4 regions of the Pseudomonas sp. B21-028 genome follow, and region 3 is predicted to be linked to each of the others. Evidence: predicted binding sites of a transcription regulator. Region 3 holds the regulator's gene; each other region holds the start of a gene.
What was found. The regulator sigma-54, encoded in region 3, starts transcription at its own class of promoters, with help from an activator protein. The targets are predictions, from matches to a motif close to ANTGGCATNNANNTTGCTNT.
Positions count from the first base shown of each region.

Region 1 (7,209 bases), 980 kb from region 3:
CTGGAAGGCTTCGACTTCGCCATAGGGATAATGCCCGGTCAGCAGGAAATACAGGGTCACCCCGACGCCATACAAGTCCTGTTGCGCCGTCGGCGCGACACCGCCGAAGGCTTCCGGTGCGATATAGCTGGGTGTGCCCGGCAGCACGTTGGCCTGGTCTTCGGACAGGCCGGGGCAGTACGCCAGGCCGAAATCCAGTAGCCGCAGTTCGCCGTCGTCTCCCAGATGCAGGTTTTCCGGCTTGATGTCGCGGTGGTAGATCTGCCGTCGATGCAACAGCCCCACCGCCCGCACCAGCCGTTGCGCCAGATCCAGCCATTGAGCCAGCGGCAAGGCGCCGGCCTGGTTGAACAGCTCGGCCAGGGTCACGCCCGGATATTCGCGCATCACGTAATACAGATGCTGACGCTGGGGAACACCATGGACTTCCGGAAACTGCCTGCCGGCGACCCGCTTGAGAAACCATTCTTCCGACAGCAATGCCTGTCCGGCCTGGGTGTCGTCCCGTAGCTGCACCGGCAGGGTTTTCAGCAGCCATGGCTGACCCTGGCCATCGTGTACCCGGTAGAGCAGCGACTGCTGGCTCTGGCCGAGCAGTCCTTCGAGCTGCCAGCCCTCGAACATCTGGCCCGGTTTCAGCGCTGGGGGCAGGGGCCACTGCTGCAACTGGATCAGCGCATCGCCGATGCTCGCTTCGCCCAGCGCGTCGACCCGTACCAGCAAGGCGCTGGCGTTGTCCTGGCTGCCGGCCAGGTGTGCGGCGTTGACCAGTGTCTGGGCGGCGAGGTCCAGGTCCGGCTGGTCCCGAAGGATGCCGGCAATGGCCGTATCCCCCAGGACTGCCCAGACGCCATCGCTGAGCAACACGAAGGTTTCTTCGGTGCGCAGTTCACCGTCGAGGAAGTCCAGGATCAGATGCTGATCCAGCCCCAGGGCGCGCTTGAGCACATGCTGCATGCCCTGTTGCTCCCATACGTGATCTTCGCTGACCCGTTGCAGATGATTGGCATGCCAGCGGTAGACCCGGCAATCGCCCACGTGGGCGAGGGTAAAGCGTCGGCCCCGCAGCACCAAGGCACTGACGGTGGTGAGCAACGGCTGTCCGCCACCGTTGGCCTGCAACCAGCGATTCTGCGCCAGCAACAGCCGGTCCAGCGCCTGGGCCACGCCCCAGGTCTGCGGCGTGGAGTAATAGTCCAGGGCCAGTGCCTGCAAGGTTGAACGGGCGGCCAACCCGCCGTCGGCGCATTGGCTTACACCGTCGGCAATGGCGAACAGGTAGCCCTTGCTGGCCGCCAGGGCCGGGGCCGGGGTGACCAGGCGCAGGGCGTCCTGGTTTTCCTCCCGTGGGCCGATGGCCGTGGCTTCGGCAAAACTCAGTTGCAGGCTCATGGTCGCTGTTTATACCCGAGCCGCAGTGACGGCTGCCGAGCCCCAGGTGGTTCTCCAGCGACGCTTGACGCCGTGCAGGCCGAACCAGGCCAGCACGCCCAGGCTGGCGAACAACCACAGCGCCAATTGGTAGCTGCCGGTGCTTTGCTTGATCGCGCCCATGCCCGCCGCCAGGGCGAAGCCACCGATGCCGCCCGCCATGCCGATCAGCCCGGTCATCACGCCGATTTCGCGCCGGAAACGTTGTGGCACCAGTTGGAACACGGCGCCGTTGCCTGCACCGAGCCCGAGCATGGTGCAGACGAACAGCGCCAGTGCCGCGTAGGAGCTCGGCAGGTTGAAGCCCACCGCCGCGATGCAGATGGCCGCCACGGTGTACATGCCCAGCAAGGTGCGGATACCGCCGAAACGATCCGCCAGGGCACCGCCCAACGGCCGCATCAGGCTGCCGCCGAAGACGCACGCCGCGGTGTAGTAGCCGGCGGTCACGGGGCTCAGGCCATATTGGTCGTTGAAGTAGCCGGGCAGGGCGCTGGCCAGGCCGATGAAGCCGCCGAAGGTCACGCTGTAGAAGAACATGAACCACCAGCTGTCACGGTCACCCAAGGCCTTGAGGTAGTCGGCCATGGATTTGGTTTTCGGCCGCTCGGGAGCGTTTTGGGCCAGCCACGCGAAGACGACCAGGGTCACGGCCAGCGGGACGAGCGCGAAACCGAACACGTTGCCCCAGCCGAAGGCGGCGGCCATCAGCGGCGCGATGATTGCGGCCAGCACGGTGCCCGAGTTGCCGGCACCGGCGATGCCCATGGCCTTGCCCTGGTGTTGTGGCGGATACCACTGGGAAGCCAACGGCAGGGCAACGGCAAACGACGCGCCGGCCATGCCCAGGAACAGGCCCAGCAACAGGGCTTGCTCGTAGCTGTGGATGCCCAGTTTCCAGGCGCAGAACAGCGCGCAGATCACGATCACCTGACCCACCATGCCGGCGGTTTTCGGTGAAGTCCGGTCGGCCAGCAGGCCCATGAACAGGCGCAGCACGGCGCCGGCCAGGATCGGCGTTGCCACCATCAGGCCGCGTTGTTGAGTGGTCAGGTGCAGGTCGGCGGAGATCTGCACCGCCAGTGGACCGAGCAGGTACCAGACCATGAAGCTCAGGTCGAAGTAGAGAAAGGCCGCGAACAGAGTCGGGGTGTGGCCGGATTTCCAAAAGCTTGAATTCATCGCGCACCTCAGCTGTGAAAGTCTCGAGAAATGAGTCAGTGCTCAGAGCAGTGCGCCGGCTGTGGTCGCACCACCGGCCCCGAAGAGCCAAAACAAAAAAACGCCGCAACCCGGATTGCCAGCGAGGCAAGGAGGGTGTGCGACGTCTTTGTCGTAGGTGGGGCAACCGCCGTTGGTTACCTGTGGGGTTGCTTAAGCGAGATCTGTGCCAACAGCGGGTATCGAGGGAAGGCCATCGCGAGCAGGCTCGCTCCCACAGTGGGCCCGGGGTGTCGCAAATGCTGTGCTTCGCCGGGGGAATCCTGGTGGGAGCGGGGTGCTGCAAATGTTGCGTTCACCTCGAACCCCTGTGGGAGCGAGCCTGCTCGCGATGGTGCCGGGCGAGACGCCGCGAGGCGTCAGCCCAGCAACTCATTCATCGCAATGATCTGCTCCGCCACCTGGATCAGTTTCTGTTGGCGGCTCATGGCCTGGCGGCGCATCAGGGTGTAGGCCTGTTCTTCGTTGCAATCCTTCATCTTCATCAGCATGCCCTTGGCCAGTTCGATGCGCTTGCGTTCGGCCAGTTGCTGGTCCCGGGCCAGCAACTGGGCGCGCAGGGCCTGGTCGCTTTCAAAGCGGGCCATGGCCACGTCCAGGATCGGTTGCAGGCGTGCGGCGTGGATGCCTTCGACGATATAGGCGCTCACTCCCGACTTGATCGCCTGGCGCATCACATCGGGGTCGTGCTCGTCGGTGAACATGACGATCGGTCGTGGCTGATCGCGACTGACCAGCACGACTTGTTCCATGACATCCCGTCCGGGTGACTCGGTATCGATCAGGATCACGTCCGGACGCACTGTTTCGACGCGTTCGGGCAGGTCGATGGTCAGTCCGGATTCGTCAATGACGTCGAACCCGGCTTCCACCAGAGAGGCTTTGAGGCGACCGACTTTTTTCGCGGTGTCGTTGATCAGCAGGATACGCAGCATGGTCGGGCTCCTGTCAGCGGCTGGCGAAAAGGGGAGCCGCATCGCTCAAGGCGTGCAGTTTGAAGCTGCGGGCATACCCGGCCGGATCCGAGCCGTCCCAGGTGGTACCGTCGATCAACTGGCTGCTGCGCATGGCCTGGAAGGTGGTCGAAATCCCCAGTGCCGTACACGCCTGGCGATACAGCTCGAGTTGCTGGACCTCCTGCGCCACGGCCAGGTAGTCCGGGTCTTCCCGCAACAAACCCCAGCGTCGGAACTGGGTCATGAACCACATACCGTCGGACAGATAGGGCACGTTCACCTCGCCGCCGCCATGGAAGCGCATGGCGTGGGGATCCTGCCAGCTGTTGCCCAGGCCATCGGCATAGGTCCCCAACAGACGGGGTTCGATGCAGTCCAGCGGGGCGTCGAGGTATTCGGGAGCGCTCAGCAGGTGTGCGGTGCCGCGGCGGTTCTCGGTGCTCTGTTCGATGAAACGGCTGGCTTCGAGGATCGCCATCACCAGCGCCCGCGCTGTATTGGGGTACTGCTCGACGAACGCACGGGTACAGCCCAGGACTTTTTCCGGATGATCGGGCCAGATGGTCTGGGTCGTCGCCAGGGTGAAGCCGAGGTTCTGTTTCACCGCGCTGGCGCACCAGGGCTCGCCGACACAGAGCCCGTCGATACGCCCGGCTTGCAGATGCGCAATCATCTGCGGCGGCGGTACCACCACGCTGTCGACATCCGACAAGGGGTGAATACCCTGGGCGGCGAGCCAGTAATAAAGCCACATCGCATGGGTGCCGGTGGGGAATGTCTGGGCAAAAGTCAGTTTCGGGCGAGTTTGGTGCACATGGCGCTCCAGTGCCTCAGGACTGGTCACGCCCATCGCCTGCAAGCCGTGGGAGAGGTTGATGCTCTGGCCGTTCTGGTTCAGCCCCATCAGCACCGCCATGTCGGTCGGCGCGACACCGCCGATGCCCAGGTGCACGGCGTAGATCAGGCCATACAGGCTATGGGCCGCGTCGATTTCACCGCTGACCAGCTTGTCCCGCAGGTTGGCCCAGGACGTCTGGCGCTTGAGGTTCAAGGTCAGGCCGTAGGGTTGGGCGAAGCCCTGGGTGGCGGCCACCACGACCGGGGCGCAGTCGCTCAAGGCCATGAAGCCCAGGTTGATCGCGCTTTTTTCCGGGGCGTCGCTGCCATTGACCCAGGCCAGGGGGTTGGCTGGAATTTCATTCATCGAGGCATCACCTTCCATATAAAAAAAGCGCCGTACCCGGACGAATGCCAGAGCAAGGCCGGATGACGACGCCGTTGTCCTTCAAACAGTGTTTCACTCATTCCATCGTTGGCATGAGCGTCGATGACTACAGGGGTGCAAGGCATATGCCATCGGCGCTGTTTTGTGCTGGTGCCTCGCTTGAACCGCCGTTGCGCGGCTATAATCGCCGCCTCATTTCGTCGCCCGAGTCAAAGCCGCCCATGTACACCCTGGCCCGTGAACTGCTGTTCAAACTCTCCCCGGAAACCTCCCACGATCTGTCCCTGGACCTGATCGGCGCGGGCGGACGTTTGGGCCTCAATGGTCTGCTGTGCAAGGCGCCGGCATCGTTGCCGGTGAATGTGATGGGCCTGCAATTCCCCAACCCGGTCGGGCTGGCGGCGGGCCTGGACAAGAACGGCGCGGCCATCGACGGCTTCGCGCAGTTGGGTTTCGGCTTTGTGGAAATCGGCACCGTCACACCACGGCCCCAACCGGGCAACCCCAAACCACGACTGTTTCGCCTGCCGCAGGCCGAGGCGATCATCAACCGGATGGGCTTCAACAACCTTGGCGTTGACCATCTGCTGGCCCGCGTGGCTGCTGCCAAATACAAGGGCGTGCTGGGCATCAATATCGGCAAGAACTTCGACACGCCGGTGGAGCGTGCCGTCGACGACTACCTGATTTGTCTGGACAAGGTCTACGCCCACGCCAGCTATGTGACCGTCAACGTCAGTTCCCCGAATACCCCGGGGCTGCGCAGCCTGCAGTTCGGTGATTCCCTCAAGCAATTGCTGGCCGACCTGGCCCGGCGTCGTGCCGAACTGGCGGTGACCCATGGCCGGCATGTGCCGTTGGCTATCAAGATCGCTCCGGACATGACCGACGAAGAAACCGTCCAGGTGGCCCAGGCCCTGGTCGAGACCGGCATGGACGCGGTGATCGCCACCAACACCACGCTGGGCCGCGAAGGGGTCGAAGGGCTGGAGCACGGTGACGAAGCGGGCGGATTGTCCGGCGCACCGGTGCGTGACAAGAGCACCCACACCGTGAAGGTGCTGGCTGGGGAATTGGCGGGGCGCTTGCCGATCATCGCGGCCGGCGGGATCACCGAAGGACGGCACGCCGCCGAGAAGATCACCGCGGGTGCAAGCCTGGTGCAGATTTACTCGGGCTTCATCTACAAGGGACCGGCGTTGATTCGTGAGTCGGTGGATGCGATTGCGGCGTTGGGGTGATACAGCCACTGCCTGAAGGTTGTGCAAACCCTCTGTGGCGAGGGGATTCATCTGTGGCGAGGGGATAAATCCCCGCTGGGCTGCGAAGCAGCCCCCTTCGATGTATGAATCGATGAAGGTGTTTCGGTCTTGTGATTTTGGGGCTGCTTTGCAGCCCAGCGGGGATAAATCCCCTCGCCACAACAGTGTTCGCAACTTGGGTTTCTGACGGGCATTAAAAAGGGCTCCTCGAAGGAGCCCCTGGGCCGTAGCCCGCCGTCCGGATGGGACGCGCGTGGTTAAATCGTTATGTGGATCGAAATTGTCGAGTTCTGAGTATTGAGCCCTGTGTCAGCCGACGGCGTGAAGTTCGTTGAGTCTGTGGATACCCGCAGTGCCGGTCATACCGTCCCAGTTGTCGCCGCGTCCTTCTCGCCAGCCATTGATCCAGGCTTGACGTACCGACGGTAGAGTAAAGGGGCAAAGCTCACGGGATTTACCACCAACACCATATTGGTAACCGCGTAAAAATGCTCTTTCCAACGGATCACGCTTAAGTCTTCTCATAGGGTATTGCCCTCACTTGTTGACTGTTACTTCGCGTCGGCCTCTGTTGAGGCCGGGGCAGAATCATTCTGCCGTTGGTGGCTCGTTGCCGGCGTGACGAGCCAAGGTGTTGGCGCCGTTGTGGCGTCAACCTGTGTTGAGTTCTAACCAAAGCGTCACAGGGATGGAATGATCGTTTTGTCATAAGCACGTAACATTAAAGATGTTAGGGCGATAAGTAACAGCGTGTTCAGCATCCGCTTTTGACCAAGACCCCTGTATGATCGGCCCTGCGCTGAACGGTGCGGTGTTTTCCCGGATGAGAATGTCCCCCTGTTGCACTCGGGTACTATTCGACGAAAGGGGTGACTTTTCACTATTTGTTACACCGAATTTTTTATCTGCCCCTGCATCTAAGCTCTTTTAACCTGAGCGGCGAGGGTGGAATGGCACACTTTCGTGCCACCGGGTGCTCTTGAGAAAAGCACCTGATTGAACCTGACCCGGCAATGCGTTGCCCCGGTCCACTTAGCCAAAGGCTCTGGAACTCCCCATGTCCGATCGTTTCGAACTCTTCCTCACCTGCCCCAAGGGCCTCGAAGGCCTGCTG
Region 1 covers NZ_CP087184.1:1,981,053-1,988,261, forward strand. The annotation lists gene LOY35_RS09075 (bifunctional protein-serine/threonine kinase/phosphatase) at 1-1,392, opposite strand, end outside; gene LOY35_RS09080 (NarK/NasA family nitrate transporter) at 1,402-2,613, opposite strand; gene LOY35_RS09085 (ANTAR domain-containing response regulator) at 3,012-3,587, opposite strand; gene LOY35_RS09090 (CmpA/NrtA family ABC transporter substrate-binding protein) at 3,601-4,812, opposite strand; gene LOY35_RS09095 (quinone-dependent dihydroorotate dehydrogenase) at 5,055-6,074, shown strand; gene rmf (ribosome modulation factor) at 6,405-6,620, opposite strand; gene rlmKL (bifunctional 23S rRNA (guanine(2069)-N(7))-methyltransferase RlmK/23S rRNA (guanine(2445)-N(2))-methyltransferase RlmL) at 7,153-7,209, shown strand, end outside.
Region 1: LOY35_RS09090 (CmpA/NrtA family ABC transporter substrate-binding protein) is a predicted target of sigma-54. The motif match lies at 4,947-4,966, and genes of this name have one in related genera.

Region 2 (7,209 bases), 2.6 Mb from region 3:
GGGCGAATTCACCGTGATCAACCCGTACCTGGTCCGCGACCTCAAGGCCCGCGGCCTGTGGGACTCGGTCATGATCAACGACCTGAAGTACTACGACGGTTCGGTACAGCAGATCGAGCGCATCCCGCAGGAGCTCAAGGAGCTCTACGCGACCGCGTTCGAAGTGGACACCCGTTGGATCGTCGACGCCGCCAGCCGTCGCCAGAAGTGGATCGACCAGGCTCAGTCGCTGAACCTGTACATCGCCGGCGCTTCGGGCAAGAAGCTGGACGTGACTTACCGCATGGCCTGGTACCGTGGCCTGAAAACCACTTACTACCTCCGTGCCCTGGCCGCCACCAGCACCGAGAAGTCGACCATCAACACCGGCAAGCTGAACGCTGTTTCCAGCGGCGGCAACCACGGTGACGACTCGGTCCTGGCTGCTCCAGCAGGACCTGCGCCAGTGCCAAAGGCCTGCGCGATCGACGAGCCGGATTGCGAAGCTTGCCAATAAGCTGAGCGGGTGGGCGCTGAAAGGCGCCGACCTTTAAAGAAAGCCCCCGATAGACCGCTGGTTTATCGGGGGTTTTCTTTTGTCTGGAGGAAAGTGGTGTCTGGGCTTGCCTCATCGCGAGCGGGCTCGCTCCCACAGGGGAACGCATTTCAATGTGGGAGCGAGCCTGCTCGCGATGAGGCAAGCCCAGGCAACCCAAAACACTCGCCCAAAAAGAAGCCCCTCTTGCGAGGGGCTCCTTGTACAACATTTCAAGCAACCATCGAGAATCAAGCCATCTGGATAATGGTCTGCATGATGGTGCTCTGGGTGGAGATGGTCTTGGCGTTTGCCTGGTAGTTACTTTGGGCCTTGATCAGCTCGACCAGTTCGTTGGTCAGGTTGACGTTGGACTCTTCCAGGGCATTGGAGACGATGGAACCCAAGGTACCGGTGGTTGGAGCATCGTAGCCCGGGATCCCGGACGAGAAGGTTTCTTTCCAGCTGGTGCCACCTACCGGCTGCAGACCTTGCTCGTTGGTGAAGCTGGCGAGTGCGAGCTGGCCGATCGGCTTGGTCTGGTTGTTGCTGAAGTTGGCCAGCAACACACCGCTGCCGTCGATGGTCAGGTTGGTGATCTGGCCGGTGGCGTAACCGTTCTGGGTCGGGATCGAACGCGCGGTATCGGCGTTGAATTGGGTGGTGTTGCCCATGGAGATCGTGATGGTTGGCGCACTGGCTGCGCCGTTGGCGGCCCATACGCCGTTGGTTACGGTGCCGGGAATCCAGCCAGTGAGCTTCAGGTCGCTGTCAGTGAGCGGCGCACCCGGCGGATTCGGGGTGCTGACCTGGACCAGCTTACCGCTCGAATCAAAGGTCATGGTCGACGGGACCGGCGCGGTCGCACCGGTCGTGGTCGGCGCGGAGCCATCGAGGTTACGACCATCGATCAAGGTATAAACGTTCCAGGTATTGCCAGCCGTCTTGACCATGTACTGGTCCATGGAGTGCTGGTTGCCCTGGGTGTCGTAGACCGGGGTGGTGAACTGCTTGGTGAAGGTCGAAGTATCGGTCGGATCGAACGCCGCAGTAATTGCCGTGGCCGTCGAGTTCAGGTTGATGGTCGACGAAACCAGGCTGGTAGCACTCGGCGGCAGGTTGGAGGTGTCGATACGCAGGTCGGTCAGGATCCCGTTCTGGATCTTGCCGTTGGCGTCCACACCATAACCTTGCAGACGCGAAGTGCCGTCGCTGTTGGTGATGAAGCCTTCCTTGTCGGTCTTGAACGTACCGGCACGGGTGTAGCTCAGGGAACCGTCGTTGCTCAGGACGAAGAAGCCCTGGCCCTGGATGCCCATGTCCAGCACGTTGCCGGTGTTGTTGACGTCACCCTGGCCGAACTGCTGGGAAACGTTGGACAGCCGCACGCCGTTGCCGACGGTCTTGCTGCCTGAACCCAGCTTGGTAGCCGAGTAGACGTCTTCGAATTCCGCTCGGGACGATTTGAAGCCGGTGGTTGCCACGTTGGCGATGTTGTTACCGGTGACGTCCAGCTGTTTGTTGGCAGCATAGAGACCGCTAAGGCCGATGTTGAAAGACATATTCCACTCCTTTGCCGGGTTAGTCGGCTCTACATACCAATAGTTTGTACTTTGGACAGGGCGATGCTGCCCAGCCCGGCGAGGTTGAGCATCAGCTCTCCCCCTGTCTGACTGATCGTCACGCTGCTGACGGTTGCCGGCAGGTTGGTGATCAGCGACGTGGCCTGGCCGTCGATGGTGGTCGAAGCCGTGAAGGTGTAAGTGCCCGACTCGACCGTGGTGCCCGAGTCGTTCTTGCCATCCCAGATAAAGGCGGAGTTACCGGCCTTCTGGCTGCCCAGGTCGATGGTGCGAACCGTCTTGCCGTCCTTGTCGACGATCTTGACCGCGACGGACGATACCGCTGATGGCACCACCACCGTGCCGTTGAGGCTTTTGGAGGTGTCGACCACCGCCTTGTCGCCGGGGGCAATGACTGAGCGCCCCACCAGCGACGAGGCCTGCAAGGCCTGGGACGAGTTGTAGTTGCTGGCCAGCCCGCTCACGGTATCGTTGAGGGTGGTGATGCCTTCCAGGCTGCTGAACTGTGCCAGTTGGGCAACGAACTCACCGTTGTCCTGTGGCGACAGCGGGTCCTGGTTTTTCAGCTGGGTAACGAGCAATTGCAGGAACGCATCCTTGCCCAGCTCCTTTTTACCGGTCGCAGCACCCGTCACCGAAGCCAGGCTATCGGAGGTGTTATTGGTCTTGACCGAGGAGTTGGCCAGAATCTCGTTGAGGCTCAAACCGCCGGTGGTATTGGTAACGCTCATGTGACTCGCCCCTTATCACTGACCCAGGGTCAGGACCTTCTGCATCATGGTTTTGGCGGTGTTCATCATTTCGGCGTTGGTCTGGAACGAACGACTGGCGGAAATCATGTCGGCCATTTCTTCGACGACGTTGACGTTCGGGTAATAGACGTAGCCCTTGGCGTCGGCAGCCGGATGGTTCGGTTCATAGCGCGCTTCGAGGTTGCTCTGGTCCTCGACGACGCCAAGCACCTGCACGCCCTGCCCGGCCGCATCCTGCTCCTGGAACAGCGAGTCGCTGCCGCCCGACTGGCCGCCCTGGAACATGGTGGCGAACACCGGGTGACGGGCCCGGTAGGTCTGGTCGATGCTCGACGAAACGGTCTCGGCGTTGGCGATGTTACTGGCGACAGTGTTCAGGCGAGTGGTCTGGGCACTCATGGCACTGCCGGCGATGTTGAATACGCTCGCAATCGACATGGCTTATTCTCCGCGCAGGGCCGAGATCAGCCCTTTGAATTTGCTGTTGAGCAGGGTGAAGCTGGCCTGGAAGTTCACGGAGTTCTCCGCGTAGTTGGACTGTTCCAGTTGAGCGTCCACGGTGTTCTGGTCGATCGAAGGTTGCATCGGCGTGCGATACATCAGCGACTCATCGCCGTTGCCCAGGCCTTCGGCCTCGATATGACGGTTGTTGGTCATGTTCAGGGCGAAGGAACCGTTCTTGGTTTTCTCGTTCTGCTCGGCGAGCACTTTGGAGAAGTCCAGATCCCGAGCCTTGTAGTTCGGGGTGTCGGCGTTGGCGATGTTGTTGGCCAGGACTTCGGCACGCTGGGCGCGGAAGCTCAGGGCCTGTTCGTGGATACCGAGCGCTTTATCGAAGCTGATGCTCATGTCGGAAACCTTTGGGTGACCAGAATGTACGTACATGGACATAGCAAGCGTCGTGCCACTTTCAAAAACCCCATAAACCGGGGCTTTGCGGGCATCGGCAAGGCGGCAATGCCAGAAAAGCGGCAACCGCTTTCCGCTTACCTGCCGCTTTTCTGCCGCTTTTTGAGTAGCACTGGCAATTACAGTGGGAGCGAGCTTTTGTGGGAGCCGAGCTTGCTCGCGATGAACGATGACGCGGTCGGGAGTTGAAACCGTGTTGCCTGCATCGCGAGCAAGCTCGGCTCCCACAAAAGCTCGGTCCACAGAGTGAGCAAGCACTAATCAGCAGGCATAAAAAAACGGGAGCCGGTAGGAGCTCCCGTTTTTTTGACGACCCGACCGCATCACTTCGCCTGGTAGATAATCCCCGGGCTGCACTGGACCATCTGGTAATGATCGGGCAAGCCGTTCAGCGCTTCGGACGCACCGAGGAACAGGTAACCGCCCGGCTTAAGGGTGCCGTGGATACGCAGCAGGATGTCCTTCTTCACTTCGGCGGAGAAGTAGATCAGTACGTTGCGGCAGAACACGATGTCGAACTTGCCCAGGCTGGCATAGCTGTCCAGCAGGTTGAACGAGCGGAATTCCACCCGGCTCTTGATCGGCGCCTTGACCACCCAGCGCCCCGGCCCTTTCGGATCGAAGTAGCGTTGCAGGCGATCAGGTGACAGGCCGCGGCCGATGGCCAGGCTGTCGTACTCACCGGTCTTGCAGTTGTTAAGCATGGTCCCGGACAGGTCCGTGGCGACGATCTGCACGCCGCCCTTCAACTGGCCGATGTTGGTCCGCTCGAACTCGTCGATGGACATCGACAACGAATAAGGTTCCTGGCCCGACGAACAGGCTGCCGACCAGATCCGCAGGCGCTGGCCCGGGCTGGCCTTGATGGCCGCCGGTAGCACCTTGTTCTTCAAGACTTCGAACGGATAGGTATCGCGAAACCACAGGGTTTCGTTGGTGGTCATGGCGTCCACCACCATTTCGCGCAAACCGCTGCGCGGCTGGGTCTGGATGCGCTGCACCAGCTCGCCCAACGATTTGAGGCCCTGTTGCTCCATCAATTTGTTGAGACGGCTCGACACCAGATATTGCTTGTTTTCACCAAGCAATATGCCACAGGCTTTTTCCAGGAAAACCCGGAACTGTTCGAAATCCAAATTACCCGTAGACAAGTTACCGCCTCTTTCCATTGTATTGATTTGCCGGGCACATAATGCGCCCGACCTTTATTCAGCTGCCTTGATCCGCTCGACCACCCGGGAAGCCAGGTCATCGGGGCGGAACTTGGCGAGAAAATCGTCGGCACCGACCTTCTTGACCATCGCCTGGTTGAAGACGCCCGACAGAGAGGTATGCAAAATGATGTGCAGCTTCTGCATACGCGGATCGCTGCGGACTTCCGACGTCAGGGTATACCCGTCCATCTCCGGCATCTCGATGTCGGAGATCATCATCAGGAACTCCTCTTCAGGTTTCTTGCCCTCGTCGACCAGCTTGCGCAGGTAGTCCAGCGCCTGCCGTCCATCGTTCAGCGCAATCACTTCGACGCCGATCGTCTGCAGGCAACGGGTCACCTGCTTGCGCGCCACCGACGAATCATCCACCGTCAGCACCCGCAGCGAAACCGCCTTGTGCTGGGTTTCGGCGTCCACCACACCGTGGGAGATGGTTTCCGTGGTCGGCGCCACTTCGGCGAGGATTTTCTCCACGTCGATGATTTCCACCAACTGGCCGTCGACCCGGGTCACCGCCGTCAGGTAGTGATCGCGGCCGGTGCCCTTGGGCGGTGGATGAATCTCCTCCCAGTTCATGTTGACGATGCGCTCCACCGAGCGCACCAGGAAACCCTGGGTCTTGGTGTTGTACTCGGTGATGATCACAAACGGATTGCTCTGATCCAGCAGCCGACCAGAACCGGTGGCCATCGCCAGATCGAGAATCGGGATGGTCGCTCCCCGGATGTTTGCCACACCGCACACGACGGGACTGGACTTGGGCATCAAGGTCAGCTTGGGGCATTGCAGCACCTCGCGGACCTTGAATACGTTGATCCCATATAACTGCTGGCCATCGAGACGGAACAACAACAGCTCCAGGCGATTCTGACCGACCAGCTGCGTGCGCTGGTTTACCGAATCCATCACTCCCGCCATGCCCTGACTCCTACCTAACGCTAATGTGTCCGACGCGCATTCATCACTAAACGGCACGGGGCTTGCTATTCAACCGGCATGAACACACAAACGACATTTTCTCGACGCCTGACCACTCATTGCCGCCTCTGGCTCGGTGTGCTGCTGGCTGCCTGCCTGTTCGCCTCGGGGGGACGCGCCCTTGCCGATGCTCCAGTTACCTTGCCTGATCTCCTTATCGGCGTCACTCAGGGCTTTCTTGAATTCACCGTAGAAGACTATCTGGCTTCCAGTCAAACCGAAGGTCGCTACGAAATCGAAGTCAACCAGATCGACCCGCGCTTACGCATGCCAATGTGCGACAAGGAATTGACTGCCTCCCTGGAAAGCCCCGCCAGGCCCCTGGGCCGGGTCACGGTAAAGGTCCGCTGCGACAGCACGGCGCCCTGGACAGTCTTCGTGCCGGCCCAGGTGCGCCTGTTTCGCGAAATCGTTACCACGACCCGCCCCTTGAAACGGGCCGGAATCGTCGAGCCCCAGGACGTGACGTTGCGTGAACGGGATGTCAGCCAGATCAACCAAGGGTTCCTGACCTCGGTCGATCAGGCCATCGGACAGAAACTTGTCCGACCAATGGTAGCCGACCAGGTCGTGACTCTCCTGCACCTGGAGCAGGCCGAAGTCGTCCGCAAAGGCGACCAGGTGGTGATCACCGCCCGCAGCGGCACGCTGGCCGTGCGCATGCCCGGCGAAGCCCTGTCCAATGGCGCCATGAACGAACAGATTCGGGTGAAAAACCTCAATTCCCAACGCGTCATCAAGGCGCAGGTGATGGCCCCAGGCCATGTGGAAGTGGCTATGTAGCGATCCGGTAGAGAGGGGTAGAAAGCTGGCGCTTGACCCTGCTGTTCCCTAGACTGTGCCTTACGCAAGGCAAGCGCAGACGTGCGCACGCTCATTGAACAAATGAGCCTAAAGTTTTTTTGGGGATGGCCGAAAACATGGCAAGCGTCCAAATACCCAGAGGTTTTTTACCATGGTCATCGATTTCAATCGTTTAAACAGCTCTTCACCATTGACAGGCACTACGCGCCCCAGCGCCAGCAAGGAAACCGAAAAATCCTCGCCGGCCGAGCAAGCCACCACTGTCAAGAACGGGGAGTCGGTACACCTCAGTGATGAGGCTCAGCAGTTGCAGAAGGTCACTGACAAGCTGCGCGATCAACCTGTCGTCGACAACGCCCGCGTGGCCGAGTTGAAAGCAGCTATCGCCGATGGCAGCTATAAAGTCGACAGCAACCGTGTAGCCAGCAAACTGCTCAACTTCGAAGCCCAGCGCT
Region 2 covers NZ_CP087184.1:4,913,254-4,920,462, forward strand. The annotation lists gene LOY35_RS21130 (ribonucleoside-diphosphate reductase subunit alpha) at 1-496, shown strand, start outside; gene flgE (flagellar hook protein FlgE) at 766-2,076, opposite strand; gene flgD (flagellar hook assembly protein FlgD) at 2,106-2,828, opposite strand; gene flgC (flagellar basal body rod protein FlgC) at 2,844-3,287, opposite strand; gene flgB (flagellar basal body rod protein FlgB) at 3,291-3,698, opposite strand; gene cheR (protein-glutamate O-methyltransferase CheR) at 4,082-4,909, opposite strand; gene LOY35_RS21160 (chemotaxis protein CheV) at 4,964-5,890, opposite strand; gene flgA (flagellar basal body P-ring formation chaperone FlgA) at 5,969-6,733, shown strand; gene flgM (flagellar biosynthesis anti-sigma factor FlgM) at 6,906-7,209, shown strand, end outside.
Region 2: flgB (flagellar basal body rod protein FlgB) is a predicted target of sigma-54. The motif match lies at 3,739-3,758, and genes of this name have one in related genera.

Region 3 (7,209 bases):
CCGATGCCGCCCTGATGTGCAAGGAGTCGCGGGACTTCGATCTGTTCCACGCCTGGGACATCACTCCCGAACAGGCCATTGAGCAGGCGTTGCGTTGTGAAGCGGCAGCATTCGATACCGATCCGCGAATCAAAAACGCCGACGGCACGACGCTCAATACCCATCAGGGGTGCCGGGTGTACGGTAACAGCCACGGTTTCATCGGCGGTTATGCGTCGACCCGTCATAGCCTCAGTTGCGTGATGATTGCCGAGGCCAATGGCCAGATGCAGCGCGATTACTGGTACGACGTGAACCGCCAGGGCAATCTGCTGATGGATCCGCTGGTGATCGGCCAGAAAGCCGCGCAACGGGCGGCCAGTCGCCTGGGCGCGCGACCGGTGCCGACCTGTGAAGTGCCGGTGCTGTTTGCGGCCGAGCTGGCGGGTGGGTTGTTCGGCAGCTTCCTGTCGGCGGTGTCCGGCGGCAACCTGTATCGCAAGTCTTCGTTTCTCGAAGGTGCCCTGGGCCAGAAACTGTTCCCGGAATGGATGACCATCGATGAGCGCCCGCACCTGATGCAGGCCATGGGCAGTTCGGCATTCGACGGCGATGGCCTGGCCACGTATGCCAAGCCGTTCGTGGAGAGGGGGGAGCTGGTGTCCTATATCCTCGGCACCTATTCGGGCCGCAAACTCGGCATGCCGAGCACCGCCAATGCCGGTGGCGTGCACAACCTGTTCGTGACCCATGGCGAAGAGGACCAGGCGGCCTTGCTGCGGCGGATGGGAAGAGGATTGCTGGTGACCGAGCTGATGGGTCATGGCCTGAACATGGTGACCGGCGATTACTCCCGGGGTGCGGCCGGGTTCTGGGTCGAAAATGGCGAGATTCAATTCCCGGTCCAGGAAGTGACCATTGCCGGCAACATGCGCGACATGTTCAAGCAGATCGTGGCGGTGGGCAATGACCTGGAGCTGCGCAGCAACATCCGCACCGGTTCGGTGCTGATCGAGCGGATGACGGTGGCGGGTAGCTGACCTCGTCGCAATAAAAAAGGCGCGGCATCCCTAATGGGTGACGCGCCTTTTTTGTACCCGCAGAAAACCTGTGGCGAGGGGATTTATCCCCGTTGGGGTGCGTAGCGCCCCCTAAATAGGGCTGCTTCGCAGCCCAGCGGGGATAAATCCCCTCGCCACGACAGCCCTGCGGTGTCAGCCACCTTCATCGAAGTAGTTGTTGATCAGGACCACCAGCGCATCCATCGCCTCCTGCTCCTGCTCGCCTTGGGTTTCCAGGTAGATCTTGGTGCCCTTACCCGCAGCGAGCATCATCATTGCCATGATGCTCTTGCCGTCGACCGTGGCGTCCTTCGTACGGCCAACGCGGATGGTCGTCTCCTTGAACTGACCGGCCACGCCGACAAACTTGGCTGAAGCCCGGGCGTGCAAGCCCAGCTTGTTGATGATTTCAATTTCCCGAGCAGGCATCGCGATGTGGATCCTTTAGCTGAGGTCGCGGTGGCGAACCTGGACGTTCTTCAGGGATTGTTGCAGGAGTTGGCCCAGGCGCTCGGTCAGGTAGACGGAGCGGTGATGACCACCGGTACAGCCGATGGCAATCGTGACATAGGCGCGGTTGCTGGCGGCAAACCGGGGCAGCCATTTAAGCAAGTAGCCGGAGATGTCCTGGAACATCTCCTCGACATCCGGTTGGGCAGCCAGGTAGTCGATCACCGGCTGGTCGAGCCCGGATTGCTCGCGCAGCTCCGGTTTCCAATAAGGGTTGGGCAGGCAACGGACATCGAACACCAGGTCGGCATCTACCGGCATGCCACGCTTGAAGCCGAACGACTCCACCAGGAACGCCGTGCCTGGCTCCGGCTGGTTCAGCAGGCGCAACTTGATGGTGTCGCGCAACTGATACAGGTTCAGGTTCGTGGTGTTGACCTTAAGGTCCGCCAGGTCGGCGATCGGCCCGAGCAACTGGCTTTCGTCTTCGATGGCTTCGGCCAGCGAGCGGTTGGCATTGCTCAGCGGGTGGCGCCGCCGGGTTTCGGAGAAGCGCTTGAGCAGCGTTTCGTCATCGGCATCCAGGTACAGCACATCGCACTGGATATGCCGGTTGCGTACTTCCTCGAGCAGTTCGGGGAAACGCGACAGGTGGCTCGGCAGGTTGCGTGCGTCGATGGAGACCGCTACCAGCGGTTGCGCCAGCTCGGTGTGGATCAACGCCCGTTCGGCCAACTCCGGCAGCAGGCCGGCCGGCAGGTTGTCGATGCAATAATAGCCGCTGTCCTCAAGCACATTGAGCGCCGTGCTTTTACCGGAGCCGGAGCGACCGCTGACGATGATCAGGCGCATGATTAATGACCGTTCTGCTCGTCCAGGACGACCTGATACAAGGCTTGGTTACTCGGTGCGCTGCGCAGTTTTTCGCGCACTTCCTTGCGGTCCAGCATGCTGGCGATCTGGCGCAGCAGCTCAAGATGCGCATCGGTCGCCGCTTCCGGAACCAGCAGTACGAACAGCAGGTCGACCGGTGCGCCGTCGATGGCGTCGAAATCTATGGCGGCTTCAAGGTGCAACAGCGCGCTGATGGGCGTGGTGCATCCCTTGAGGCGACAGTGGGGAATGGCGATGCCGTTGCCAAAACCGGTGGAACCGAGTTTTTCACGGGCAACCAGGGCCTCGAAGACGTCCTGCATTTCCAGATCCGGCACTTCGCGGTGGATCAGGTTGGCGATTTGTTCGAGGGCTTTCTTTTTACTGCCGCCCGGCGCGTTCACCATGGAACGGCCGGGGGTCAGGATGGTTTCTAGTCGGATCATGGATTGGGGGGGTTAACGACCGGTAGCGCCCTGGAGGAGGCTCTGGGTCTTTTCCTTATGCTTTTTGAGTTGGCGATCCAGCTTGTCGGTCAGCAGGTCAATCGCGGCATACATGTCTGTGTGCTCCGCGTTGGCAACCACCTCTCCGCCGGGAATATGCAGCGTGGCTTCGATTTTCTGCAGCAGCTTCTCGACGTTCATCGTGACCTGCACGTTGGTGATCTTGTCGAAATGCCTTTCCAATCGGTCGAGTTTTTCGCCGATGTAGGTACGCAGGGGTTCGGTCACTTCCAGTTGGTGTCCACTGATGTTGACTTGCATACAGCTTCTCCTTCGTTGCCAGTGCATAAAGCGGCAGGCAGAAATGCCTGCCACTGGAACGCTGTGGCGTGGCCTTGTTACATCAACCGCTTGCGTTCGCTCGAAGGCGCGATCCCGAGGGATTCACGATACTTGGCGACGGTACGGCGGGCCACCTGAATGCCTTGTGCCTCCAGTAAACCAGCGATCTTGCTGTCACTCAACGGCTTTTTCTGATTTTCCGCGGCCACCAGTTTCTTGATGATCGCGCGGATGGCCGTGGAAGAGCATTCGCCGCCTTCGGAGGTGCTGACGTGGCTGGAGAAAAAATATTTCAATTCGTAGATACCCCGTGGGGTATGCATGAATTTCTGTGTGGTCACCCGGGAGATTGTCGATTCGTGCATGCCCACTGCCTCGGCAATGTCATGCAGGACCAACGGTTTCATCGCTTCGTCGCCGTAGTCCAGGAAACCGCGTTGATGTTCGACGATCTGGGTGGCAACTTTCATCAGGGTTTCGTTGCGACTCTGCAGGCTCTTGATGAACCAGCGCGCTTCCTGCAACTGGTTGCGCATGAAAGTGTTGTCGGCGCTGGTGTCGGCGCGTCTTACAAAGCCCGCGTATTGGGCGTTGACCCGTAGCTTGGGTACCGATTCCTGGTTCAACTCCACCAGCCAGCGATCGTTGTGCTTGCGCACGATCACGTCGGGAACCACGTACTCGGGCTCGGTGGCCTCGATCTGTGAGCCTGGGCGTGGGTTGAGGCTCTGGACCAGTTCGATCACCTGGCGCAGCTCATCTTCCTTGAGCTTCATGCGGCGCATCAGCTGGCTGTAGTCGCGGCCGCCCAGCAGATCGATATAGTCGGTGACCAGTCGCTTGGCTTCGGCCAGCCACGGCGTCTTGGCGGGCAGTTGGCGTAGCTGCAGCAGCAGGCACTCACCCAGGTTGCGGGCGCCGATGCCGGCCGGTTCGAACTGCTGGATACGGTGCAGGACGGCTTCGATCTCGTCCAGCTCGATGTCCAGCTCCGGATCGAAGGCTTCGAGGATTTCCTCGAGGGTTTCGTCCAGGTAGCCCTGGTTGTTGATGCAGTCGATCAGGGTCACGGCGATCAGGCGATCGGTGTCGGACATCGGTGCCAGGTTCAACTGCCACAGCAGGTGGCTTTGCAGGCTTTCACCGGCGGAGGTGCGGGTGGTGAAGTCCCACTCGTCATCGTCGCTGCTCGGCAGGCTGCTGGCGCTGGTCTGGTAGACGTCTTCCCAGGCCGTGTCCACGGGCAGGTCATTGGGGATGCGTTCGGCCCACTCGCCATCCTCGAGGTTATCCACCGTCGGGGCGGCTTCCTCCTGGTAGGACGGTTCCTGGATCTCGGTATTGGGTTTCTGCTCGACGTTGTCGGCCAGCGGATCGGTGTTGTCGAAGTCGTCGCCTTCTTCCTGGCGTTCGAGCATCGGATTGGATTCCAGGGCCTCCTGGATTTCCTGTTGCAGGTCCAGGGTCGACAATTGGAGCAGGCGGATGGCCTGTTGCAGCTGCGGTGTCATCGTCAGCTGCTGGCCCATTCTCAAGACTAGCGATGGTTTCATGGCAGGGGCTTAACACCTTATTCGCCGGCGCACATGCGCCATCCACTACAAGGGCGCCGGAGCGCCAAACCTTAAGCAAATTATATGCCTGAAACTGAAGTGTTTGCCTAGGGGAAGTTCTCAATTAGTTTCCCCATGATAGGGGATTCACTGAGAACATCCCGAGGCGCTGCGCGGTTAAACCAGCGGCGCCGGGACAATTTGCCAGACACTTCGCGCTTACAGGCGGAACTCATGGCCCAGATACACTTCCTTGACCAGTTCGTTGGCCAGGATGGTGGCGGAGTCACCTTCGGCGATCAATTGGCCGTCATTGACGATGTAGGCGGTTTCGCAGATGTCCAGCGTCTCGCGCACGTTGTGGTCGGTGATCAGCACGCCGATCCCCTTGGCCTTGAGATGGTGGATGATCTGCTTGATGTCGCCCACCGAAATCGGGTCCACGCCGGCGAACGGTTCGTCGAGCAGGATGAATTTCGGTGCGGTAGCCAGGGCGCGGGCAATTTCCACCCGGCGCCGTTCGCCACCGGACAGGCTCATACCCAGGTTGTCGCGGATGTGGCTGATGTGGAACTCCTGCAACAGGCTTTCCAGCTCCTGGCGACGACCGGCCTTGTCGAGTTCCTTGCGGGTTTCGAGAATCGCCATGATGTTGTCGGCGACCGACAGTTTGCGGAAGATCGACGCTTCTTGTGGCAAATAGCCGATGCCGGCCTTTGCCCGACCGTGCATCGGCTGGTGGCTGACGTCCAGGTCGTCGATCAGGATGCGGCCCTGATCGGCCTGGACCAGGCCGACGATCATGTAGAAACAGGTGGTCTTGCCCGCGCCGTTGGGGCCGAGCAGGCCAACGATCTGCCCGCTGTCGATGGACAGGCTGACATCGCGCACGACCTGACGGCTTTTGTAGCTCTTGGCCAGGTGCTGAGCTTTCAGAGTTGCCATTACTGGGGCCTTTGCTCGGTTTTCTTTTTCGGCTGGATGACCATGTCGATCCGTGGACGCTGCTCGGTCACCTTGTTGCCGGTGGCGCGGCCGGCGCTGGCGAGTTTCTTGTTCGTGTCGTAGACGATTTTCTCGCCCTGGGTGACGTTGTTGTCCTTGTCGATGACCTTGGCGCGATCGATCAGCACGACGCGGTCCTGGGACGCGTGATACTGGATGGTCACGCCGTAGCCCTGCACGGGCTTGGTGTCGCCGGCCGTTTGCAACTGCTCGAAATAGGCCAGGTTGCCCACCGAGGTCACCACGTCGATATCGCCGGACTGGGTGCGGGTGATGGTCACGGTATTGCCGGTGACCTTCATCGAGCCCTGGGTGATGATCACGTCGCCCCTATAGGTGGCGATACCGTTCTTGTCGTCCAGTTGGGCGTCGTCGGCCTGGATGCGGATAGGCTGGTCGCGGTCGTTGGGAAGAGACCAGGCGCTCGCGCTTCCCAGTGCTGCGCCCAGACTGAGCAAAATAGGGAGGGTTTTAGCGAGCTTCATACTGTCCTCTTACGTTCGATAGCAGGTGTATCCTGCTTTCCTTCAGATACGCTTTCATTCCCGTGCCGGTCGATACACCACCGGCGCCGTCGATTCTAACGGGTTGCTCGGTCTGCGCATATTGTCGCTGCGGGAACACGGTCATGCGAGTGCTGGTGATGATCGTCGTGCGGTTCTTCTCATCGGTTCGTGCGACGCGTACCGAGTCGATCAGTTCCACTTCGGTGCCGCCGGAATTGACTTCGGCGCGCTTGCTCTGCACGTGCCACGGGAATTCCGTGCCACGGAACATGTTCAGGTCCGGATTGGCGACCAGTGAAATGTCGGTGGCCTTGACGTGATCGACCTTGTCGGACGTCATTTCGTACTGCACCTTGCCGTCGGGCAGGTATTGCAGTGTATGCGTGTTGGTCGCATACCAGTCGATATCGTTTTCCGCGACCTGGACGGCAGGGCGATCGAGGAAGCGTTCGGGGCTGATGTTCCAGTAGCCCACCGCCGCGAAAATCGCCGCGATGCACGCGAACAGCAGGATGGTGCGAATCTTCTTGCTCAGCATAAATGGCTCACAGGTACGCGGCGTTGGCCGCTTCGAGGCGGCCCTGGGCGCGCAGGATCAGTTCGCAGAACTCACGGGCCGCGCCTTCGCCGCCTCGCGCGGTGGTGACGCCATGGGCGTGCTCGCGGACGAAACCTGCCGCATTGGCCACTGCCATGCCCAGGCCGACCCGACGGATCACCGGCAGGTCCGGCAGGTCGTCACCCAGGTAGGCGACCTGTGCATAGCTTAGATTGAGTTGCCCCAGCAGTTCGTCCAGGACCACCAGTTTATCCTCGCGACCCTGATAAAGGTGGGGGATGCCAAGGTTCTTCGCGCGCCGTTCGACCACCGGGGTCTTGCGGCCGCTGATGATGGCCGTCTGCACGCCGGCGGCCATCAGCATCTTGATGCCTTGGCCGTCGAGGGTATTGAACGTCTTGAATTCGCTGCCGTCCTCGAGAAAATACAGGCGTC
Region 3 covers NZ_CP087184.1:998,012-1,005,220, forward strand. The annotation lists gene pmbA (metalloprotease PmbA) at 1-1,019, shown strand, start outside; gene LOY35_RS04280 (HPr family phosphocarrier protein) at 1,194-1,469, opposite strand; gene rapZ (RNase adapter RapZ) at 1,485-2,342, opposite strand; gene ptsN (PTS IIA-like nitrogen regulatory protein PtsN) at 2,345-2,809, opposite strand; gene hpf (ribosome hibernation-promoting factor, HPF/YfiA family) at 2,822-3,130, opposite strand; gene LOY35_RS04300 (RNA polymerase factor sigma-54) at 3,208-4,704, opposite strand; gene lptB (LPS export ABC transporter ATP-binding protein) at 4,924-5,649, opposite strand; gene lptA (lipopolysaccharide transport periplasmic protein LptA) at 5,649-6,194, opposite strand; gene lptC (LPS export ABC transporter periplasmic protein LptC) at 6,181-6,753, opposite strand; gene LOY35_RS04320 (HAD family hydrolase) at 6,761-7,209, opposite strand, start outside.

Region 4 (7,209 bases), 620 kb from region 3:
TCCGGGTACTTTCGAACCAAAATGGGTTGGTACCTGAGTAGCGGTGCAACGATATGCACCAATATAGTGCGTAGGCAGGAGGGGCGTTAGAAGAATGGCAGGATGCTGCTTTCTTCTTCGGGCTTGTCGGCGAGGGGGCATTCGGGGCGCTGGCCATAGTCTGCCGTGGCGCAAGGCTTGATGCGGCGTTTCTGCGCCAGCGAAATGCGCTGCATGTGGAAGGGCTGGTTGGCGGTGCGTTCGAGAGTGCGGTCTTGCTCGTCGAGGATTTCTACCGCCAGTTGGTGAGTGCCCCGATCGATGTTGCTCAAGGCAAACACTGGGCTTGGTCCTGGTTCGCCAGTGGGCCGGCCGTCGAGCAGCAAGCGATAGCGATGGCCCTTTTTCAGACCCGGCTCACTGGTGACGGTGACGATCAGTTCCCCCGCTGTGCTGCGTATCGTGGTGTCTGGCTCCGGGATCAGCAGTCGGAGCATCTCGTAATGAAACAGGGGTTTTGACTGGGCTTCGGAGGTTGGCGCCGAGGTTGCGGCAGCAGGCGGCATAGGCATCCGGTTGCCGGATGGCAGTTGGACTTTCTTCGCATTGCCGGGGCGCGGTTGATCGGTGAAGACTCGATTGCCCTGGGCGTCTATATAGGTATAGATCTGCGCCATTGCTGGCCAGGCGACCAGTGACAGGCACAGGGCAAGCGCCCAGCGGCTCATGGCCGGTGCACCCGCTGCACGGTAAAAGTGACCGTTTCGCTCTGTTGCACAAGGTTTTCCCCATCGATGACCTGGACCGCCAGGCGGTGCTCGCCCCGGTCGATGTTCACCAGTTGCAGGCGCGGCACGTTGGAGGGCTGGCCGTAGGGCTGGTCGTCCAGCAGCAGCCTGAACTGATGAGGGCTTTGCAGGCGCGGTTGCGCCCGGACGCCGACGGTGAAGGTGCCATTGTTGGCGCGCAGAGCTTCCTCGGTGGGGATGTCCGTCAGTTCGAGTGTTTCGTAGGCCTTGCGCGACGCTTCGCTGTCGGCGGGAGCTGTTGGCGCGTCCGGGCTGGTTGGGGACTGGCGCTCGATGCTGTTGAGTGGTGGCAACTCCACCGTCTGAGCCGGTACGCCTTGGGGCGGCTGGTTGCTGTAGGCGGTGTTGCCCTCGGCGTCGGTGTATTTGTAGATTTGGGCTGCTGCGGGCAGTGCCAGTAGCAACAAAACGCCAGGAAAGACACGACCCATAAAAATCGACCGGAAACTGAAAGTGTTGGATGCAGCATAGGACAAGGAGCCGCTAGGCCCAACCCAAGCGTTCAAACACTGAAGTCCTCTTGTGGGAGCGAGCCTGCTCGCGATGGCGATCGATCAGCAACATTGCTGTTGCCTGATACACCGCTATCGCGAGCAGGGCTCGCTCCCACAGGGAAATGTGTGTTGACTTAGCTTTTGGCCAGGCACAGTTCCGCAGTCGCCCGGATCAGGGCAAGCCGGCGCACCGGGTGCTGTTTGTTGTGGTGGGTGGCTCGGGCCAGCCATTGCGGGCACTGCGGGTCGGTACGGTAGGGGGCGAAATCGGCCAGCTGTTGCAACAGGCGCTTTTGCAGTCGATCAAGCTGCGGGCGGATTTGCCCTGCCAGGTCCGGACGCGGGAGATCCGGGGCCTTGCCTTCCAGGGTCCAGTCGGACAGGTTGATGTACTGCACCAGTTTGTTGGCTTCTATCTGGGCGCTGAAAAACGCTTCCACGGTTTCACCAGACAGCTTGTAGACCGGCGCCTGGGCGACGGCGGCGGCAATGACTTCACGCTCGCGCTGGCGGTCTTCCACTGGTTTATGACTGTCCCATTTGCTCAGCGCCACTTGATCGGCGATGGCTATGCGTTCGCCAATGACGTTCAGCAGAGGCGTCAGAGCGTCGGGAGCCGGCGTGGCTTCGGCTGTGCTTGCCAGCAGCGTGGCCGAGAGGGCAAGGCCAAGTGTGAAGCGCAAGTTCATGGGCGGTCTCTTCTTCGGGGAGGGGCGGCGGTCATCATGCAGTAACCTGCGCCCATGAAAAAGGCCTCCCGAAGGAGGCCTCTCTTGTTTCACGCCGCGTGTGCGAGCGCTACCGGATCAGCAGCTGTAGTACAGCTCATATTCCAGTGGGTGTACGAAGGTGCGAACCTTGATTTCTTCTTCGCTTTTCAGTGCGATGTAAGCGTCGATGAAGTCATCGCTGAATACGCCGCCCTTGGTCAGGAACGCACGGCCCTTGTCCAGCTCTTCCAGGGCTTCTTTCAGGCTGCCGCAAACCTGCGGGATTTCCTTGGCCTCTTCAGGCGGCAGGTCATACAGGTTTTTGTCAGCGGCATCGCCAGGGTGGATCTTGTTCTGGATACCGTCCAGACCGGCCATCATCAGTGCGGCGAAGGCCAGGTACGGGTTGGCGGCCGGATCCGGGAAGCGGGCTTCGATACGGCGAGCCTTAGGGCTGTTCACGTAAGGAATACGGATCGAGGCGGAACGGTTGCGAGCCGAGTAGGCCAGCATTACCGGTGCTTCGAAGCCTGGGACCAGACGCTTGTAGGAGTTGGTCGACGGGTTGGTGAAGCCGTTCAGGGCCTTACCGTGCTTGATGATGCCGCCGATGAAGTACAGGGCGGTGTCCGACAGGCCGGCATAGCCTTCGCCTGCGAAGGTGTTCTTGCCGTCTTTGGAGATCGACACGTGAACGTGCATGCCCGAACCGTTGTCGCCGTACAGTGGCTTCGGCATGAAGGTCGCGGTGCGGCCGTAGGCATCGGCAACGTTGTGCACGACATACTTCAGGGTCTGGACTTCGTCAGCCTTCTTGACCAGCGTGTTGAACTTCACGCCGATTTCGTTCTGGCCGGCAGTCGCCACTTCGTGGTGGTGAACTTCCACGGTCTGGCCCATTTCTTCCAGTGCGTTGCACATGGAGGTACGGATTTCGTGGTCGAAGTCGAACGGTGGTACTGGGAAGTAGCCGCCTTTCACGCCTGGACGGTGGCCTTTGTTACCGCCTTCCACGTCTTGGTCGGACATCCACGAACCTTGTTCGGAGAAGATCTTGAACATGGAGCCGGAGATGTCGGACTTGAATTTGACCGAGTCGAAGATGAAGAACTCAGGCTCAGGACCGAAGAAAGCGGTGTCGCCGATGCCGGTGGACTTCAGGTATTCCTCGGCACGGTGGGCGATGGCGCGTGGGTCGCGGTCATAGCCTTGCATGGTCGAAGGTTCGATGATGTCGCAGACCAGGATCAGGGTCGGCTCTTCGGTGAACGGATCCAGGACGGCGGTTTCGTCGTCCGGCATCAGGATCATGTCGGATGCTTCGATGCCTTTCCAGCCAGAGATGGAGGAGCCGTCGAACATCTTGCCGATTTCGAAGAAATCGTCATCCAGGGCATCGCGGGCCGGCATGGTCACGTGATGTTGAGTGCCTTTGGTGTCAGTGAAGCGCAGATCAATCCACTTGACGTCATGATCTTTGATGAGTTGAACCGACTTCGACATATGTCCTCCGGGTGGCTTCGGGCGGGTAATGGTATGCCCGTAGATATGAGTGATGCCGGCGCGAATACTCTGCCAAGGCAACCTGCCTCACAAGGGAGCAAATTGCATGCCAGTGCCCCAGCTTGGGTTTTTTGCACCAAACCCACGCCTTTGGAAGGCTTGAACAGCGGATTGTCAGACAATTACGCACTGTAATGTAGCGCAATGGAAGGCTTGTGACCTGTTTTGGTGCGCTAAAAACCAAGCACACATTAATTGGTCAAACCTTGAGCAATTTCCGCTATAATCCGCGCCCCCCTTTTTCGGCTGGCCGTTCGCGCGCTGTTTTCATGAAACTAATCGTAAAAGTCTTCCCCGAAATCACCATCAAGAGCCGCCCGGTCCGGACGCGTTTCATCCGGCAGTTGGCTAAGAACATCCGTGCCGTGCTCCGTGATCTGGACCCGGTCGTGGTGGTGAATGGCGTGTGGGACAATCTCGAGCTGGAAACCCGCGTCAGCGAACCCAGGATCCTGAAGGAAATGACCGAGCGGCTGACCTGCATGCCGGGCATCGCGCATTTCCTGCAGGTGGATGAATATCCGCTGGGGGATTTCGACGACATCGTTGCCAAATGCAAGCAGCATTATGGCGATGCGTTGGCCGGCAGGATTTTTTCGGTACGTTGCAAGCGTGCGGGCAAGCATCCGTTCAGTTCGATGGATGTGGACCGCTACGTCGGCAGCCAGCTGCGCCAGCAGTGCGGCGCCGCCGGTATTTCGTTGAAAAACCCGCAGGTTGAAGTACGCATCGAAATTCGCGACCAGCGGTTGTTCGTCATCCACAGCCAGCACAACGGCATCGGCGGGTATCCGCTGGGGGCCCTGGAGCAGACGCTGGTGCTGATGTCCGGCGGCTTCGACTCCACGGTCGCGGCCTACCAGATCATGCGGCGCGGCCTGATGAGCCATTTCTGCTTCTTCAACCTCGGCGGGCGTGCCCATGAGCTGGGCGTGATGGAAGTGGCGCACTTCATCTGGAAGAAGTACGGCAGCTCCCAACGCGTGTTATTTGTGAGTGTGCCGTTCGAAGAAGTTCTGGGGGAAATCCTCGGTAAAGTCGACGACAGTCATATGGGCGTCATTTTGAAGCGTATGATGTTGCGTGCCGCGTCCAGTATCGCCGATCGCTTGCACATCGATGCGCTGGTCACCGGCGAGGCGATTTCCCAGGTATCGAGCCAGACGCTGCCGAACCTCTCGGTTATCGACTGCGTGACCGAAAAACTCGTGCTGCGCCCGCTGATCGCCAGCCACAAGCAGGACATCATCGACACGGCCAACGCGATTGGCACCGCCGAGTTTGCCCGGCACATGCCCGAATACTGCGGCGTCATCTCGGTCAACCCGAAGACCGCCGCCAAGCGCGGGCGCGTGGAGCATGAAGAGAAAGAATTCGACATGGCGGTGCTCGAGCGTGCGCTCGAAAACGCCAGGCTGGTCCCGATCGATCGAGTGATCGACGAATTGGGCCAGGACATCAAGGTTGAAGAAGTCGGCGAAGCGCTGGCCGGTCAGATCATCATCGACATCCGTCACCCGGACGACGCTGAAGACGACCCGTTGAGCGTTGCCGGTATCGAGGTACAAACGATGCCGTTCTATGCAGTGAACGCGCGTTTCAAGGAACTGGACCCTACTCGCCAGTACCTGCTGTATTGCGACAAAGGCGTGATGAGTCGCCTGCATGCCCACCATCTGCTCAGTGAGGGGCATGCCAATGTGCGCGTTTATCGACCGAGCTAAGTGCCCGGGGCTGTTTGCCTGTGGCCTGCGTCACCGGCCCCCCGACGCCGCCGACAAGCTGTAGCGGCTTTGTCGGACTCAACGTAAATCGCTGCCACGACCTGTCAGCACACCGAATCCTCTGATCGAGATACACAAGTGATCGAAAATCTACGCAACATCGCCATCATTGCCCACGTTGACCATGGTAAGACCACCCTGGTAGACAAACTCTTGCGTCAATCCGGCACTCTGGAGCGCAACGAGCTCAACGACGAGCGCGTGATGGACTCCAACGACCAGGAAAAAGAGCGTGGTATTACCATCCTGGCGAAAAACACCGCCATCAACTGGAACGGCTACCACATCAACATCGTGGACACCCCGGGCCACGCCGACTTCGGTGGTGAAGTAGAGCGCGTGATGTCGATGGTCGACTCCGTGCTGCTGCTGGTCGATGCCCAGGACGGCCCTATGCCGCAAACCCGCTTCGTGACCAAGAAAGCGTTCGAAGCCGGCCTCAAGCCGATCGTCGTGATCAACAAGGTCGACCGTCCGGGCGCGCGTCCTGACTGGGTTCTGGACCAGATCTTCGACCTGTTCGACAACCTGGGTGCCACCGACGAACAGTTGGACTTCAAAGTCGTCTACGCCTCGGCCCTGAACGGTATTGCCGGTCTGGACCACACCGACATGGCTGAAGACATGACCCCGCTGTACCAGTCGATCGTCGACAACGTACCGGCGCCGGATGTTGACCGTGACGGTCCGTTCCAGATGCAGATCTCGGCTCTGGACTACAACAGCTTCCTGGGTGTTATCGGCGTTGGCCGTATCGCTCGTGGTACCGTCAAACCGAACACTCCGGTCGTGGCCATTGGTGCCGACGGCAAGAAGCGTAACGGTCGTATCCTGAAGCTGATGGGCCACCACGGTCTGCACCGTGTGGATGTTGAAGAAGCAGCTGCTGGCGACATCGTTTGCATCAGCGGTATGGAAGCGCTGTTCATCTCCGACACCCTGTGCCACCCGGACACGGTCGAAGCGATGAAGCCGCTGACCGTTGATGAGCCAACCGTTTCCATGACTTTCCAGGTCAACGATTCGCCGTTCTGCGGTAAAGAAGGCAAGTTCGTGACTTCCCGCAACATCAAGGAACGTCTGGACAAAGAGCTGCTCTACAACGTTGCACTGCGCGTTGAAGAAGGTGACTCGGCCGACAAGTTCAAGGTTTCCGGTCGTGGTGAGCTGCACCTCTCGGTACTGATCGAAACCATGCGTCGCGAAGGCTTCGAAATGGCTGTAGGCCGTCCGGAAGTGATCATCCGTCTGGTTGACGGCGTGAAGCATGAACCGTTCGAAAACGTCACCATCGACCTGCCGGAAGAATCCCAGGGCAAGGTGATGGAAGAGATGGGCCTGCGTAAGGGCGACCTGACCAACATGGTGCCGGATGGCAAAGGCCGTGTTCGTCTGGAATACAACATCCCTGCTCGTGGTCTGATCGGTTTCCGTAACCAGTTCCTGACCCTGACCAACGGTGCTGGCATCCTGACCTCGATCTTCGATCGTTACGACGTGATGAAGTCCGGCGACATGTCCGGCCGTCAGAACGGCGTTCTGGTTTCGGTAGAAACCGGCAAGGCGCTGACCTACTCCCTGGAAACCCTTCAGGCGCGTGGCAAGCTGTTCGTCGAGCACGGCCAGGAAGTCTACGGTGGCCAGATCGTTGGTTTGAACAGCCGCGACAACGACCTGGGTGTGAACCCTACCAAGGGCAAGAAGCTCGACAACATGCGTGCTTCGGGTAAAGACGAAACCATCGCCCTGGTTCCACCTGTTCGCTTCACCCTGGAACAGGCCCTGGAATTCATCCAGGACGACGAGTTGTGCGAAGTGACGCCGAAGTCCATCCGTCTTCGCAAGAAGATCCTGGACGAAAGCGAGCGTA
Region 4 covers NZ_CP087184.1:380,673-387,881, forward strand. The annotation lists gene LOY35_RS01760 (DUF4124 domain-containing protein) at 87-707, opposite strand; gene LOY35_RS01765 (DUF4124 domain-containing protein) at 704-1,219, opposite strand; gene LOY35_RS01770 (chorismate mutase) at 1,417-1,971, opposite strand; gene glnA (glutamate--ammonia ligase) at 2,089-3,495, opposite strand; gene thiI (tRNA uracil 4-sulfurtransferase ThiI) at 3,825-5,279, shown strand; gene typA (translational GTPase TypA) at 5,418-7,209, shown strand, end outside.
Region 4: glnA (glutamate--ammonia ligase) is a predicted target of sigma-54. The motif match lies at 3,590-3,609, and genes of this name have one in related genera.